2 regions of the Alkalibacter saccharofermentans DSM 14828 genome follow, and region 2 is predicted to be linked to the other one. Evidence: riboswitches for the same ligand, from Rfam matches in the RefSeq annotation. Region 2 holds a riboswitch; the other holds the start of a gene.
What was found. A riboswitch is a leader RNA that binds a small molecule or an ion and turns the genes downstream of it on or off. The one in region 2 is predicted to bind cobalamin.
Positions count from the first base shown of each region.

Region 1: another riboswitch for cobalamin. It lies ahead of BUB93_RS06225 (anaerobic ribonucleoside triphosphate reductase); the one in region 2 lies ahead of BUB93_RS07350 (ABC transporter substrate-binding protein).

Region 1 is NZ_FQTU01000007.1:73,501-80,898, forward strand. It holds gene BUB93_RS06205 (L-lactate MFS transporter) at 1-1,065, shown strand, start outside; gene BUB93_RS06210 (SDR family NAD(P)-dependent oxidoreductase) at 1,219-1,962, shown strand; gene BUB93_RS06215 (zinc-binding dehydrogenase) at 1,989-3,035, shown strand; gene BUB93_RS06220 (hypothetical protein) at 3,058-3,738, opposite strand; cobalamin riboswitch at 3,919-4,097, shown strand; gene BUB93_RS06225 (anaerobic ribonucleoside triphosphate reductase) at 4,202-6,520, shown strand; gene nrdG (anaerobic ribonucleoside-triphosphate reductase activating protein) at 6,536-7,033, shown strand; gene ablB (putative beta-lysine N-acetyltransferase) at 7,080-7,398, opposite strand, start outside.
Region 2 is NZ_FQTU01000009.1:59,424-66,821, forward strand. It holds gene BUB93_RS07330 (bifunctional folylpolyglutamate synthase/dihydrofolate synthase) at 1-818, opposite strand, end outside; gene BUB93_RS07335 (DMT family transporter) at 847-1,746, opposite strand; gene nth (endonuclease III) at 1,897-2,535, shown strand; gene BUB93_RS07345 (hypothetical protein) at 2,541-2,765, shown strand; cobalamin riboswitch at 2,865-3,039, shown strand; gene BUB93_RS07350 (ABC transporter substrate-binding protein) at 3,155-4,087, shown strand; gene BUB93_RS07355 (FecCD family ABC transporter permease) at 4,172-5,200, shown strand; gene BUB93_RS07360 (ABC transporter ATP-binding protein) at 5,202-6,449, shown strand; gene BUB93_RS07365 (cobyric acid synthase) at 6,454-7,398, shown strand, end outside.

The DNA of each region.
Region 1 (7,398 bases), on a different contig from region 2:
GGGCTTCCTTATATGACATCACTGGCATTTTATGCTATATTCATGCTCTTGTCGGGCAAGTACCTGGACAAGGTGAGCCCCAGGGTAACAATTACCATTGGTTCTGTGCTTGTGGCCCTGGGATGGGTACTGTCATCTTTTGCCACCAATATATATATGCTCACCCTTACTTATGGCGTCATTATAGGCTCCGGCGTGGGTATAGCATATGGATCGCCTATGACGATAGTTGCCAAGTGGTTTCCTGAAAACAGAGGACTGGCGGTAGGATTGGTGCTTATTGGCTTTGGATTGTCTCCTCTTGTCACAGCGCCGCTCCTGAGGACGCTTATCGAGATTAAAGGGGTAACGGATACCTTCGTGATACTGGGGGTTTCATTCGGCATTATAATGCCCCTGCTTAGCATGCCCATAAAGTCGCCAAAGGACACTGGAATAAAAGACGGGAGCAGCGCTTCCAATCAATCGACTGACAAGGACCAGGTCGACACGTCGCGGATGATTAAATCCAAAGGATTCAAAGGTCTTTATCTAAGCTTTCTCATAGGCACGATGATAGGACTTATGATAATTGGAATGACAAGCAATGTAGGAGTGGACATGATAGGCCTTGATGCCCACCAGGTGGCATTTTTGATGACCATATTCGCCGTTTTCAATGGCATTGGAAGGCCCTTTTATGGCTGGCTTACAGATAGGCTGTCTGCAAAAAAAGCGATGTTCTTTTCATACGTGATGATAGCAGTAGCTGCGGGGATAATGATTGCTGCAGGTGAAGGGACAACTATAAGGTTTTTGGTGGGGTTTTCAATATTTTGGTTTAACCTCGGCGGCTGGCTTGCAATTGCCCCTGCTTCTACCCTTTCCATGTACGGGACCAAGCACTATAGCCAAAACTACGGAGTCGTTTTTACTGCCTACGGGGTAGGAGCTATAACCGGTGTTACTGGTTCAGGGATGCTTCTCGATGCCGTTCACGATTATCATGCAGTGTTTTACTTAATAATTGGACTTTGTATTTTAGGAATGATATTTTCGCAAACTTTAATTAAAAAATGCGACTAACTCTTTGACCTCGGATGCTTTATCCGGGGTTTTTGATTATATGAGTTAAAAAAGCACAAAAACATCTTCCCATTTCATTGACTTACACATATTTAATTGTTACTATTGTAATCAGAATGATCATATGTAATAAATTTATTTGAGGAGAATGATATGCTGGCGATAGATTTACGAGGCAAAATAGCCTTTGTTACAGGTTCTTCCCGGGGCATAGGAAAGTCCTGTGCAAAAACACTGGCTCAAGCGGGTGCAAAGGTAATAATCAACTATAATACGAATAAAGAAGCCGCCCTGGAAGTTGCAAAGGAAATAGGCGGAGACACCCCCATTATTCAAGGGGATGTTACCGATCCACAAAAGGTTGAGGACATGTTAAATTTCATTAAGGAAAAATACGGCAGGCTAGATATCTTGGTGAATAACGCAGGAACTACCACCGAATATAATCTTGAGGATCTTCCCGTTGAGGACATACAAAAGATTTTTGAAGTGAACCTGTTTGGAACGTTCTACTGCACCAAGTTCGCCCTTCCCCTAATGAAGGAAAACGGGGGTACTATCATAAACATCTCCTCAACAAGCATGTATACAGGGGCCGGTGGAGGCGCCCATTACGCTGCATCCAAATCTGCGCTTTTAGGATTTACCAGAAACCTTGCAAAAGATTACGGCCAATACAATATAAGGACCAATTCAATTGCTGTGACTATGGTTAATACCGAGCTTTTGATTAACAGAAAGACTGGAGACTTAAAATCAAAGATCGAAAGCGTGCCTGTCAAGAGACTTTGCGAGCCTGAGGAGGTAGGTTATCTTACTGCCTTTTTAGCATCGGACATGGCGGGGTATATAAATGGTGAGGTCATAACTATGGACGGCGGAAGAACGTACGCATAGATAAATATAATATATGGGGTGAGAAGATGAAAGCTTTGGTTTTGGAAGGCAAGGAGAAGTTTGTATACAAAGACGTGGAAATGCCTAAATGTCCTAAGGATGGGCTGTTATTGAAAGTCGATTCTGTGGGGCTTTGCGGTTCGGATGTGAGAACGTATTTTCACGGCCACCATCACGTGACTTATCCATGTATTCTTGGGCATGAAAATGCAGGAACGATAGTGGAAGTAGGTTCTGAGGTAGAAGGCTTTGAAAAGGGAGAAAAAATTATCGTAAATCCCGTTTTGCCTTGCGGCAAATGCTGGTATTGCCAGAAGGGCTGGCAGCATCTGTGCTCCGACAGATTGACGTACGGGCACCAGATTCAAGGCGGCTTTGCAGATTACATGGTGGTACCCGGAATAGGGCTTGAGCGTGGACAGGTAATCAAGATTCCTGATGGAGTATCAACCGATGATATCGTAATCGTGGAATTATTGTCTTCTGTAATCAACTCCCAAGAGTTTGCAGATGTGACTTTAGGAGAGACAGTTGCCATTTTCGGTGCAGGTCCTATCGGGTGTCTCCATTCTGAGATTGCTAAGCTAAGAGGCGCAAAAAAAATAATAATGATCGATATAAATGAAAACAGGCTGGAGCTTTCAAAAAAGTTCAGCGGAACAGACTTTATAAATTCCAAGGAAACCAACTTGCAGGAAGAGGTTATGAAGCTTACTGAAGGCTTTGGCGTGGACGTGGTCATATCTGCCACACCTTCCGTGGAGACCCAGGCACAGGGCATCGACCTTTTAAGAAAAAGGGGTAGGCTGGTTCTGTTTGGGGGCGTAAGCGCCGAAAACCCATATACCACTCTTGACAGCAACAAGATACACTACAACGAGCTTTCTGTTCTTGGCTCATTTGCATATGGTCCAAACAATTTCAAGAAGGCATTTGATATCGTGGCAGGCAAGATGATAAACGTGGATGGGTTTGTCACCCACGTGCTTCCTCTAAAAGATGCGGTAAAGGGTATTGAAGAGATAAAATCCGGAAGGGCGCTAAAGGTCGTCTTAAAGCCGGGTATGGAATAAAAAAAGCGCGTACGCGCTTTTTTTATTGCACAAGAAACTCGCTCATATCCATAATTTCCGCATCTTCAGGATAGGCCAGGTCATCGGCAGTAAGCTCATTTACTCTCATGTTCCTAAAGTAGTATTCGCTTTCGTATTCATCGGAGTGGACTATCATTTTAACAATTATTCCAGTGTCCCTCCATATGTAGTACTTTGCATAAACATCCATGGCATCGTATTCAAATACATCCACGGTTTTCCCGTCCAAGGTTTCAGAACCTTTGTATAAAATACCCTCATAAACTTCTTCTTCGATCTCGTCGGCGGCTATAAAAGGCGTGTAAAAATCTTCGTTTTCGGATATGGGCATCAAGACCAGCTGGTTCGTTTCCTTGGTATAAATACCCATCTGTTCCTCTGAAGGCTTAATGAAAATGGCCTGATCCTGGTTCTCGAACTTCATGTCTCCACCTAAAAACCAGAGTTGGCTGGTAGGGAAGTCTTCCCCATTTACATTAACCTCCATCTCGAAATAATAGTTTTCGTAGATGCCTTCTGCTTTTAAGGAATCTTCAAAGGTTATATCTTCTTCGGATTCTGATGAGCCTTCACCGTTGTCGGTAACTTGCGATCCATTTGTGTCCCCATTGCCCCCACAGGCTGCTAAGCTCAGAATCAGCAATGCTGCAAGCAAAAAAACCAAAAACTTTTTCATTTTCATTGTTACATCCCCCTCGAGCTGGTATAATGTACGAGCCCAATATTTTAGGTGTGATGAGCACCTCTTAACTAAATTATATCACCACCTGTAACTTATCAAAAGAAGATTTGATCTTCTTGTGTGCTTAAATAACGCTGCATTATTATTGACACAACATATAGTGCGTGATATGATAATTCAAACAATATATGTACATTTGGTGTCTGCGCTGCAAGCGCGGATGAAAAGGGAAGCAGGTGTGATTCCTGCACGGTCCCGCCGCTGTAATGGATGAGTTTTGGCAAATAGCCACCTGAAAGGGGAAGGCTGCCGGAACGATGAAACTAAGTCAGAAGACCTGCCAAAGGGAGTAGCGCCGATACTCTACGGACGATAGAGGGTGCGAAGCGTTGTCTTTTTCGACTGCTCCGACCTTTGTCTGGAGTTTTTTTATTGGCAAATATCAAAAACAAGGGAGATAATGATGATAACAAAAATCAAAAAAAGAGACGGCAGGGAGGTTCCCTTCAACATAGGCAAGATTGCAGATGCCATATATAAGGCTGCAAGCGCAGTTGAAGGAAACAACTACGATATGGCCATGGAATTAGCTGAAAAAGTGGCGATTTATGTCCAAACTGACCTAAATACTAAAATACCCACAGTGGAACAGATACAAGACAGCGTGGAAAAAGTCCTCATTGAAGAAGGTCACGCCAAAACGGCGAAGAAATATATTTTATACAGAGCTGACAGAACAAAGGTCAGGGAGATGAATACAAGGCTTATGAAGGTATATGAGGATCTTACCTTCAAGGATGCAAAGGACAACGATTTAAAGCGTGAAAACGCAAATATAGATGGAGATACAGCAATGGGCACGATGCTGAAATACGGTTCAGAGGGAGCAAAGCAATTTTATGAAATGTTCGTGCTGAACAAGGATCATGCTGAGGCTCACAATAAAGGGGAGATACATATTCACGACATGGATTTTTTGACCCTAACGACCACGTGCTGCCAAATCGACTTGGACAGGCTATTTAAAAACGGATTTAGCACAGGCCACGGATTTTTGCGGGAGCCAAACAGCATACACAGCTACTCAGCCCTCGCATGCATAGCCATACAGTCTAATCAAAATGATCAACATGGAGGACAGAGCATACCTAACTTTGATTATGCAATGGCAGCAGGGGTTAAGAAGACATATGAGAAATGCTACTTCGTAAACCTTTCTAAAGCCATGAGTCTGCTTTTGGATATTGAGGATTCGATGGATGTAGCTATAAAGATAAAAGAAAAGCTAAAGAAAGAAAAAAATCTTTCCCCTACCTTGGAAGACAACGGAGAGTACCTTGGAGAAGAGCTCAAAGAGCTTGAAAAAATAGCGCCGGATAAAGCTTTGGCAAAAAAGATTCAAAGATTTGCAGGCAAGAATGCCATTATAGAGACAGAAAAAAACACATATCAGGCGATGGAGGCTTTTGTTCACAACCTTAACACAATGCACAGCAGAGCTGGTGCTCAGATACCTTTTAGCTCAATCAACTATGGCCTTGATACCACTCCTGAGGGCAGGATGGTCGTAAAGAACCTTCTCCTTGCTACAGAGTCCGGACTTGGAAACGGAGAAACTCCGATTTTTCCGATTCAGATATACAAGGTAAAGGAAGGCATAAACTACAACAAGGAAGATAAGAACTACGATCTATTCAAGCTTTCCTGCAAGGTCAGCGCAAAGAGGCTTTTCCCCAACTTTTCCTTTATAGATGCACCTTTTAACCTGAAGTATTACAGAGAGGGAAGGCCGGAAACTGAAATTGCCTACATGGGCTGCAGGACAAGGGTCATAGGAAACACCTTCGATCCGGATAGGGAGATAACCTACGGCAGAGGAAACCTAAGCTTTACCACTGTAAACCTTCCGGCTATTGCCATAGAATCCAAGGGAGATAAGCAGGAGTTTTTCAAGCTTCTTGACGAAAAAATCGACCTGGTAATCGCACAGCTAAGGGAACGATACGAAATCCAAGCACAAAAGAAGGTTAAGAACTTTCCATTCCTTATGGGACAAGGAATATGGATAGATTCTGACAAGTTGGGCCCCGAAGACGAGATAAGGGAAATCATCAAGCACGGGACACTTTCTACAGGCTTTATAGGACTTGCGGAGTGCTTAAAGGCCCTTGCGGGAAATCACCACGGTGAATCTGATATTGCTAGGAAGCTAGGTATCGAGATAATATCCCACATGAGAAATAGAATGGATGAAGCCAGCAACAGAGAAAAATTAAACTACACTTTAATCGCAAGTCCGGCAGAAGGTACGGCTGGTCGGTTTGTGAGGATGGATAAAAAGCGATACGGAATTATACCGGGAGTTACCGATAGGGAGTACTACACCAACGGCTTCCACGTGCCCGTGTATCATAAGATCAGCGCATTTGAAAAAATATCTATAGAAGGACCGTATCATGAACTGACCAATGCCGGTCATATCACATATGTAGAAATAGACGGCGACCCTTCAAATAACCTTGAAGCCTTTGAGAAAATCGTCAGGGCCATGAAGGAATCAGGAGTGGGGTATGGATCGATAAACCATCCTGTCGACAGAGATTCTGTTTGCGGATATACGGGAATGATAGGTGAGGTTTGTCCGTCCTGTGGCAGGAAGGAAGATCATATACCCTTTGAAAGAATCAGAAGGATAACAGGATATCTCGTAGGAACTCTAGACAGGTTCAACGATGCTAAAAAGGCAGAGGTGCATGACAGAATAAAGCACGGAGCCTCTTAGGAAGGTGAAGGGAATATGATTAGGACAGCGGGAATAGTAGAAGAGTCTTTTGTTGACGGTCCGGGAATAAGGTTCGTTGTGTTTGCTCAAGGCTGCAGTCATAACTGCACCGGGTGTCATAATCCTCACACTCATGATTTTAATGGAGGAAGTTTCATATCGATTGATGAGATCATAAGTCGCATGAGAAAAAACCCGCTGCTTGACGGTATAACTTTAAGCGGAGGGGAACCCTTTGAGCAGGCAGACAAGATGGGGCTGCTTGCTGCAAGAACGAAGGATATGGGTTACGATGTGATGGCTTATTCAGGTTATCGATATGAAGAGATACTTGAAAAATCCGAAAGAGACAAAGGGTGGAAAAGCCTTATTCTAAACACTGATATTCTTGTAGACGGGAAATTTGAACTGGAAAACAAAGATCTTATGCTGAAATTCAGGGGATCGAAAAACCAAAGAATAATAGATGTTAAAGAGTCGATGAAAATCGGCAAGACGATAATATTAGATTAAAAAAAGGACAGCCAGAGCGTGTAGCTTTGGCTGTTCCTTTTGATAGTTAAATTATTTTGTACCACACGTTCATGCTTTCGATGTCTCCTGAAATGTTGGTGTTGTTTATCAGCATCCCGCCGAAAGCATAGCCGGCCTTTGCAAATGTTGCATTCATTCCGTGGGACTTGGCCCGTGCTATGGTGTATAGAGTCTTAAAGCCGAGGGCTTTCATGGACTTTTCCATTTCAAAGAGAAGAACGAGAGCGAATTTCTTGCCCCTATAATTTGGCAAGGTGGCAAAGTCGGTCATTTCGCAGTTTTTATATTCCGGGTCGGTTTCGCTTGAAGACAAGGCGACAAGCTTTTTGCCTTGGAATATCCCG
Region 2 (7,398 bases):
AGGGCAGTCAAAGCGGTTAAAGAATTAGTGACCTGGTGATCGCCAAGAAGGCTCAACTTAAATTCTAAATTTGAGAATATGCTGTTTTCTTTTGTATAAATAATAAATTGACCGTTTAAGTCAGCAGATTGCAGACTAATGTCAGATGCATTGGGCAGAATCAGGCAGGAGCCTGTTTTGTCCACCTTTTCTTTGACAACCTTCACGACTTCATCCCCTTGTGGATACAGCACTACTGTTGAGTTGTCTTTTATGATACCTGCTTTTTCAAATGCGATTTTTTCAAGGGTATCTCCAAGATACTGGGTGTGATCCATTCCTATTGAGGTTATGACCGAAACGACGGGTGTCGGGATTACATTCGTAGCATCGAAGCGGCCCCCCATGCCTACTTCAAGCACTACGATGTCTACATTTTCATTTGAGAAGTATTCGAATCCTATTGCAGTGACAAGTTCAAATTCCGAAGGTGAGGGATGACCTTCCGCCAACATTTGATCTACGGCAGATTTCACCTTGGATGTGACCTTTGCAAGTCTTTCTTTGGGTATCTGATTGCCGTCTATTTGAATTCTCTCAGTGAATTCCTCGAGATATGGAGATATGTATAGTCCGGTTTTGTAGCCGCTTTTTGTCAAAGCGTTGCTTATCATGTGGCTGGTTGATCCTTTGCCGTTGGTTCCAGCTATGTGAACGTATTTCAGATTCTTGTGGGGATCGCCTAAATATTTTAGCAAAAGAGTTATGTTGTCTAGACCCAGTTTGATGCCAAACATGTAAGTGCCATGGATATATTCAAGTGCCTGCTGATAGTTCATTGATGATGCTCCTTTCGGTTTTATGTATTCAATCTACGGGGTTCTCTACTGAATATGGTTTTATAAATTGCCATTTTGTTTCTGCTGTGATTATAGCTATGAATATGATTGCACATCCTAAAATCATCTTGGGGGAGAATGCATCTCCAAGAAGAAGAATAGCCATGAAGCTTCCGAAAAAAGACTCCAATGAAAGCAGGACAGCAGCATGGGTGGAGCTTGTGTGCTTTTGAGCTGTGTTTTGAAGCAAAAAAGCTAAAAAAGTACTAAAAACCCCTAAAAACACTACGTCCGTCAAGTAGGATGTCGGCATGGAAAAAGCCTGTTCTCCCGTGGAAAGCCTCCACAAAGCCGACATGAGAAAAGTAGTCGCAAACTGAATGATGGTCAATTTTATCGGATCGTAGAATTTGGAAAAAAAGCCAATTGAAAGTATATGGCATGCAAAGAAAAATGCACATATCAGGGTCAGGACATCTCCCTTGTTCAAGAACATGGAGTTTTGAAAGTCCAAAGTTAAAAATGCTATCCCCGCAAACATCATAATTGCAGCAACTAGGTTGTATGTATCAGGCTTGTCTTTTTTTATCAGCCAATAAATCCAGGGAACCATGATGACATTGGTGCCTGTTAAAAATGCCTGTTTGCCTGCTAATGTATACTGGAGGCCTGCTGTTTGAAATGCAAATCCTAAAAACAAAAAAACTCCTATCATCCCACCTGCTTTTATGTCATTAAAGCTTAATTCTAACGCTTTTTTATGGAAGACGACAAAAGATATCAAGGTTGCAAGACCGAAACGTATTATCATAATGTCTGTAGGGGAAAAATTTGAAAGAGCGTTCTTTGTGGCAACAAACCCACTTCCCCAGACAAACGCCGTTAAAATCAATCCCAAATCCGCAAATAATATTTTTTTGTTGTTCATATGTTCATTCTCCTAACTTTAAGTCAAAAATAATTATATCAGAATTCATTCTCCAATAACAGTTGATTAATATCACTGTTTTTCACATGAATAAAAAAAAGTTATGAAAAACGTTTACTTCGTGTTAGAATAACTCTAGAGGTATTGAGTATGCTTAAATTAGACAAAAAAGAAATCGATGAGGTTTTAGAATTGTTGAAAACAGAATATGGAAATGCAGGACCGATGCTTAACTTTACCACTCCCTTCGAATTGTTGATAGCTACTGTACTCTCAGCTCAATGCACGGATATAAGGGTAAACATAGTCACCGAAAAGCTTTATAAGATGGCAAATACCCCGGAGGGCATTTTGGAGTTGGGAGAGAAAAAGCTTCAGGATACAATAAAAAGCTGTGGGCTGTACAAGACAAAGGGCAAAAACATACTATCGCTGTGCAAAATACTGATAGATAAGCATGATTCCCAAGTGCCCATGGATATTAATGAACTCACAGCACTTCCGGGAGTTGGAAGAAAAACTGCGAACGTGGTTATGAGCAATGCCTTTGGAATACCGGCTATAGCAGTTGATACCCACGTTTTTAGGGTAGCAAACAGAATAGGATTAGCCTGTTCTAAAAACGTATTGTCAACTGAGAAAGACTTAATGGAAGCCATACCCAAAGCGATTTGGTCCCAGGCCCATCATTGGTTGATCTTTCATGGAAGACAAATTTGCAGCGCAAGAAGCCCAAAATGCGTCGAATGCTTTTTAAAGAATTATTGCCTATACTATCGTGAGGGATGATGGAGATGAAGATTAAGAAAAGATCTGCAGTTTTGATTATTGCTGTTTTGGCTCTAGGATTGCTCTTGGTATTCATGCCGATGATGTCAGATCCTTTTGTCAGCATGTCATTCAAAGGGATGATTGTGTTTTCAAGCATATTGCTTGTCGCAGTGTTCGCCAAAGTCTTGGTTTTTTCATTTTTAAAAACTGAAGACAAGACAGGAAATGACGAAGCATCAGGTTTTTGAAAAAGCCTATGAAAAGGATTACAATGGTTTTGGAAACAATCTTCATTCACTTGGTATTGTGTAATATTGGTCTTTATGGTAACATTAAATCTATAATTTAATAAATGTAGTAGTCAAGGTGTTAATACTTAATAGGGAAAGTGGTTAAAATCCACTACAGCCCCCGCTACTGTGAGTGTGGACAAAAGTTCTAATATCCACTGTCTTAATTGATGGGAAGGAGAACTAAGGATGAAGCACAAGTCAGGAGACCTGCCTCGACAATTTATTTACCTACGGAGGGGAGGATTGCGAAGTCTGTGTTTTTTGGAAACCTTCTCAGCTTGCGGCTGGGATTTTTTTGTTTGTGCATAAGATATTAAGAACCAAAAAAAAAGGAGGCGCAATAAATGAGAAAATTAAATAAATCATTAGTTTTATTTTTGGCATTTGCAATGCTGGTAAGCTTTGCTGCATGTAGCAATTCTGAGGGAGGCGATCAAACAGGAGGATCGTCGGATAGCATTTATCCCTTGACTATAACGGATGATCTTGGCAATGAGGTCGTAATAGAATCTGAGCCTGAAAAAATAGTATCTGTTGCTCCGAGCAGTACGGAAATAATATTTGCATTGGGATTAGGGGAAAAATTAGTAGGCAGAAGCGAGTTCTGCAACTATCCTGAAGAAGCTGCAGAAGTTGAAGTGGTAGGTGGGTTTTCAGGACCAAACACTGAACTTATCTTGGAGCTTGAGCCGGACGTGCTGTTCGCAGCGGGTTCAGTTCCTGAGGAAGAGAAGATTTTGCTCGAAGGGGCTGGCATCAAAGTCATAGTGTACAATCCTGAAGATATAGACGGCGTATTAAAAAATATTGAGTTGACGGGCAAGGTGCTAAACGTTTCAGAAACAGCTTCAGACATTGTGGAAAGCTTGCAGGCAAAAAGACAAGAAATAGTAAGCATGGTGTCAGGAGAAGAAGCGAAGCGGGTATTTATAGATCTGGGGAGCTTCATATCTGCAGGAAGCGGGTCATTTATAGATTCAATTCTTTCTGAGCTTGGAGCTGAAAATGTAGCTGCAAAAGGCGAGGGGCAGTGGCCTACCCTTACGTTAGAGCAGGTTGTGGACGCAGATCCCCAAGTATACATTTCCCTATACCCTACGATTGAAGAGCTCAACGAAACTCCGGGGTTAAGTGAGGTTTCTGCATTCCAAAACGACCAAGTAGTGGTCATACCCTGGGGAATTGAAGAACACGATTTCGTTCAAAGGCCGGGACCTAGAGTCATTCAAGGTCTAGAATTATACGCAGAGATAATATACCCTTCGTTATTTGAATAAATCGATCCAGGGGCGCTGTTTTTGCGCCCCTGGATTTTAAAAACTTCAATATTTATGAAGACAAGATAAAGGTGGCAGATACAAGTGAAAAAGTTATCCAATAAAAAACTTGCAATGTTAGTGTCGATATTGTGTTTTGCCGTGGTGATATTCTCTACAACTATAGGTATAGCAGATATAAGCTTTATTCAGACCATAAAGATCCTGCTGAACAGGATTTTGTTAATGGACATGGATATGGAAGGCATCAAGTCATCTGCATCCGCTATCATTTGGCTCATAAGATTTCCGAGAGCACTGCTTGCTTTTTTCGTAGGAGGCTCTTTGGCGATCTGCGGAGTTTCGTATCAGAGCATTTTCAAAAATCCCATGGCGGATCCTTACATCCTAGGTGTTTCATCAGGAGCTGCATTGGGTGCTACTGTGGGGATTGTGGCCAGGCTGGAGTTTTACATCTTCGGACTGAATGCAATATCCATACTGGCTTTTATAGGTGCGACAGGATCGTTGTTTTTGGTGTACAACATATCAAGGGTAGGAAAAAAAGTACCTGTAAACACCCTTCTGCTAAGTGGCATAGCAATCGGTCAATTTCTATCTGCAGCAATATCCCTGATGATGGTTTTCGCCAATGATCTGCACCGGATAATATTTTGGACCATGGGCAGTTTCAATGCAAGAAGCTGGAGCCAGCTGATAATGGTCCTGCCTTATGCGCTCATAGGTTTTGCAGTGATATTTTCCACCCAAAGGGAGATGGATATCATGCTTTTGGGAGAAGATACAGCAGCCCAATTGGGGGTTGATACTGAAAGGCTAAAAAGGAAAATACTCGTTACTACAGCACTTGTTACAGCAGCTTCTGTAAGTGTGACAGGTATCATAGGTTTTGTAGGCCTTATAATTCCCCATATAGTAAGGATATTTACGGGACCGAAGCACATCTACCTTATACCCTACTCCTTTGTGGCTGGAGGGATTTTTATGATATTGTGCGACACGCTGGCAAGGTCGATGATCAGCCAGGAAATACCCGTGGGTATAATTACGGCGCTTTTTGGTGGACCTTTTTTTGTATACCTGTTGAAACAAAGAAAAACAGGGGGATTATGATATGATTACTCAACTTTCTCTAGAAAACATAACAGTGGCTTATGGCGAAAAAACCGTGCTCGAGAACCTGACCATAGGAATCAACCAAGGAGAATTCGTAGGAATAATAGGCCCCAACGGCTCGGGTAAATCTACATTGATAAAAGCGATCACAGATATAATTGATATTAAAAATGGAAAGATAAGTATCGACGGAAAAATCAACAGTAAGCTTAGCAGAAAAGAAAGAGCAAGACTTGTGGCAGTAGTTCCCCAAGAGTTCAATGTGGATTTTGAATTTAATGCTTTCGATATCGTGATGATGGGCAGAAACCCTCATGTTTCTAAAGACAAGAAAAATCCTTCCAGGGATTACGATATCGTTTACGAAGCGATGCTCATGACAAATACTTGGCAGTTCAAAGACAGGTATTTCAACCAACTCAGCGGCGGGGAAAGGCAAAGGGTGATCATAGCCAGAGCCATAGCGCAACAGTCTAAGATAATACTGCTAGATGAACCCACTTCTCACTTGGACATCCATCATCAGCTTGAAGTGCTGGAGTTGGTAAAGATGCTCAACAAGAACAGAAACGTTACAATACTAGCAGTTCTTCACGACATAAATATGGCGGCCAGGTTCAGCGACAGGCTCATACTGTTAAATGACAAAAAAGTCATTGTAGATGGAACACCGGAACAGGTTATTGATGAAAAATATCTTGGCAGGGTCTACGAAATGGAGATGCTGGTACGTAGAAACAAGATGCTATCTACCAAGGAAGTGGTTCCGATACGGGTAATCAAAGGCAAGACAGAGCTAGCGAGAACTAGAATACATGTAATTTGCGGCGGAGGAAGTGGCGAGCAGATACTGGAAAGCCTTAATTCCAAAGGTTTTGAAGTTACCTGTGGGGTAGTGAACAAAGGTGACAGCGATTGGGATATAAGCAAAATGATAGGAATCTCTTGTGTGGAATGCAAACCTTTCAGTGAAATAGATGATAAAAGTCATCTAGAAAATATTGAGATGGTAAAAAGAGCAGATTATATTTTGGTTACCGACGTGCCATTCGGTCTGGGGAATCTAAAGAACTTGGAAGCTCTTTTTAATACTGATAGCCCGATTTACATGATCAAGGGACAAGGTCAGTTTGACTATGCCGAAGGTGCCGCTGAAAGCATATTGGAAAAGCTAGAAAAAACAAAAGAAATCGAATATATAAAAAGCTATAAGGAGTTTTTGAAAGCGATCGGCAAAGGAGAATAGCGGGATGAGAAAACCAAGTATAATGTTTCAAGGGACAGGTTCGTCAGTGGGCAAGAGCATTCTGACGGCAGGAATATCCAGGGTTTTAAAGAATAGAGGCTTGAATGTTGCGCCTTTTAAATCTCAGAACATGGCATTGAACAGTTTCATCACGGCAGACGGAAAAGAGATGGGAAGAGCCCAAGTAGTACAGGCGGAAGCTGCTGGGATAGAGCCAAAAGTGCATATGAATCCCATTTTGCTTAAGCCCTCTTCAGACGTAGGGGCTCAAGTAATATTAATGGGTGAAGTCTATAAAAATATGGATGCCAGAGAATACCATGCATATAAGCCGAAACTTAAGAAGCTTGTAAAAAGCGCCTATGAAATGCTGGAAAGGGAACATGATTGCATTGTTCTAGAAGGGGCAGGTAGTCCTGCTGAAATCAACTTAAGGGAAGACGACCTGGTAAACATGGGGATGGCAGAGCTTTGTGATTGTCCTGTAGTGTTAATTGGAGACATAGACAGAGGTGGTGTCTTTGCCTCTATATACGGAACATATATGCTCCTGGAAGATAATGAAAAGGAGAGGGTAAAGGGGTTTGTGATCAATAAATTTAGAGGAGATATCACCCTGCTCACTTCAGGAATAGAAATGTTGGAGGGAAAGATAGGCATACCTTGTCTCGGCGTAGTCCCTTATTTTAGGCATCACATAGACGATGAGGACAGCGTTTCTCTCAGGTTTGGAGAGAAGAAAAACAAAGATGTAAAAATCGGAGTATTAAAACTTCCCCATATATCAAATTTTACAGACTATACTCCTTTTGAGATGGAAGAGGACGTGGAAATAAGATACATTAAAAGCAGTTATGAATTTGAAGGCATTGATTTTTTAATAATTCCGGGCAGCAAGAATACCATTGAGGACATGATATACCTTAAAGAAACCGGAATGAAGGAGCAG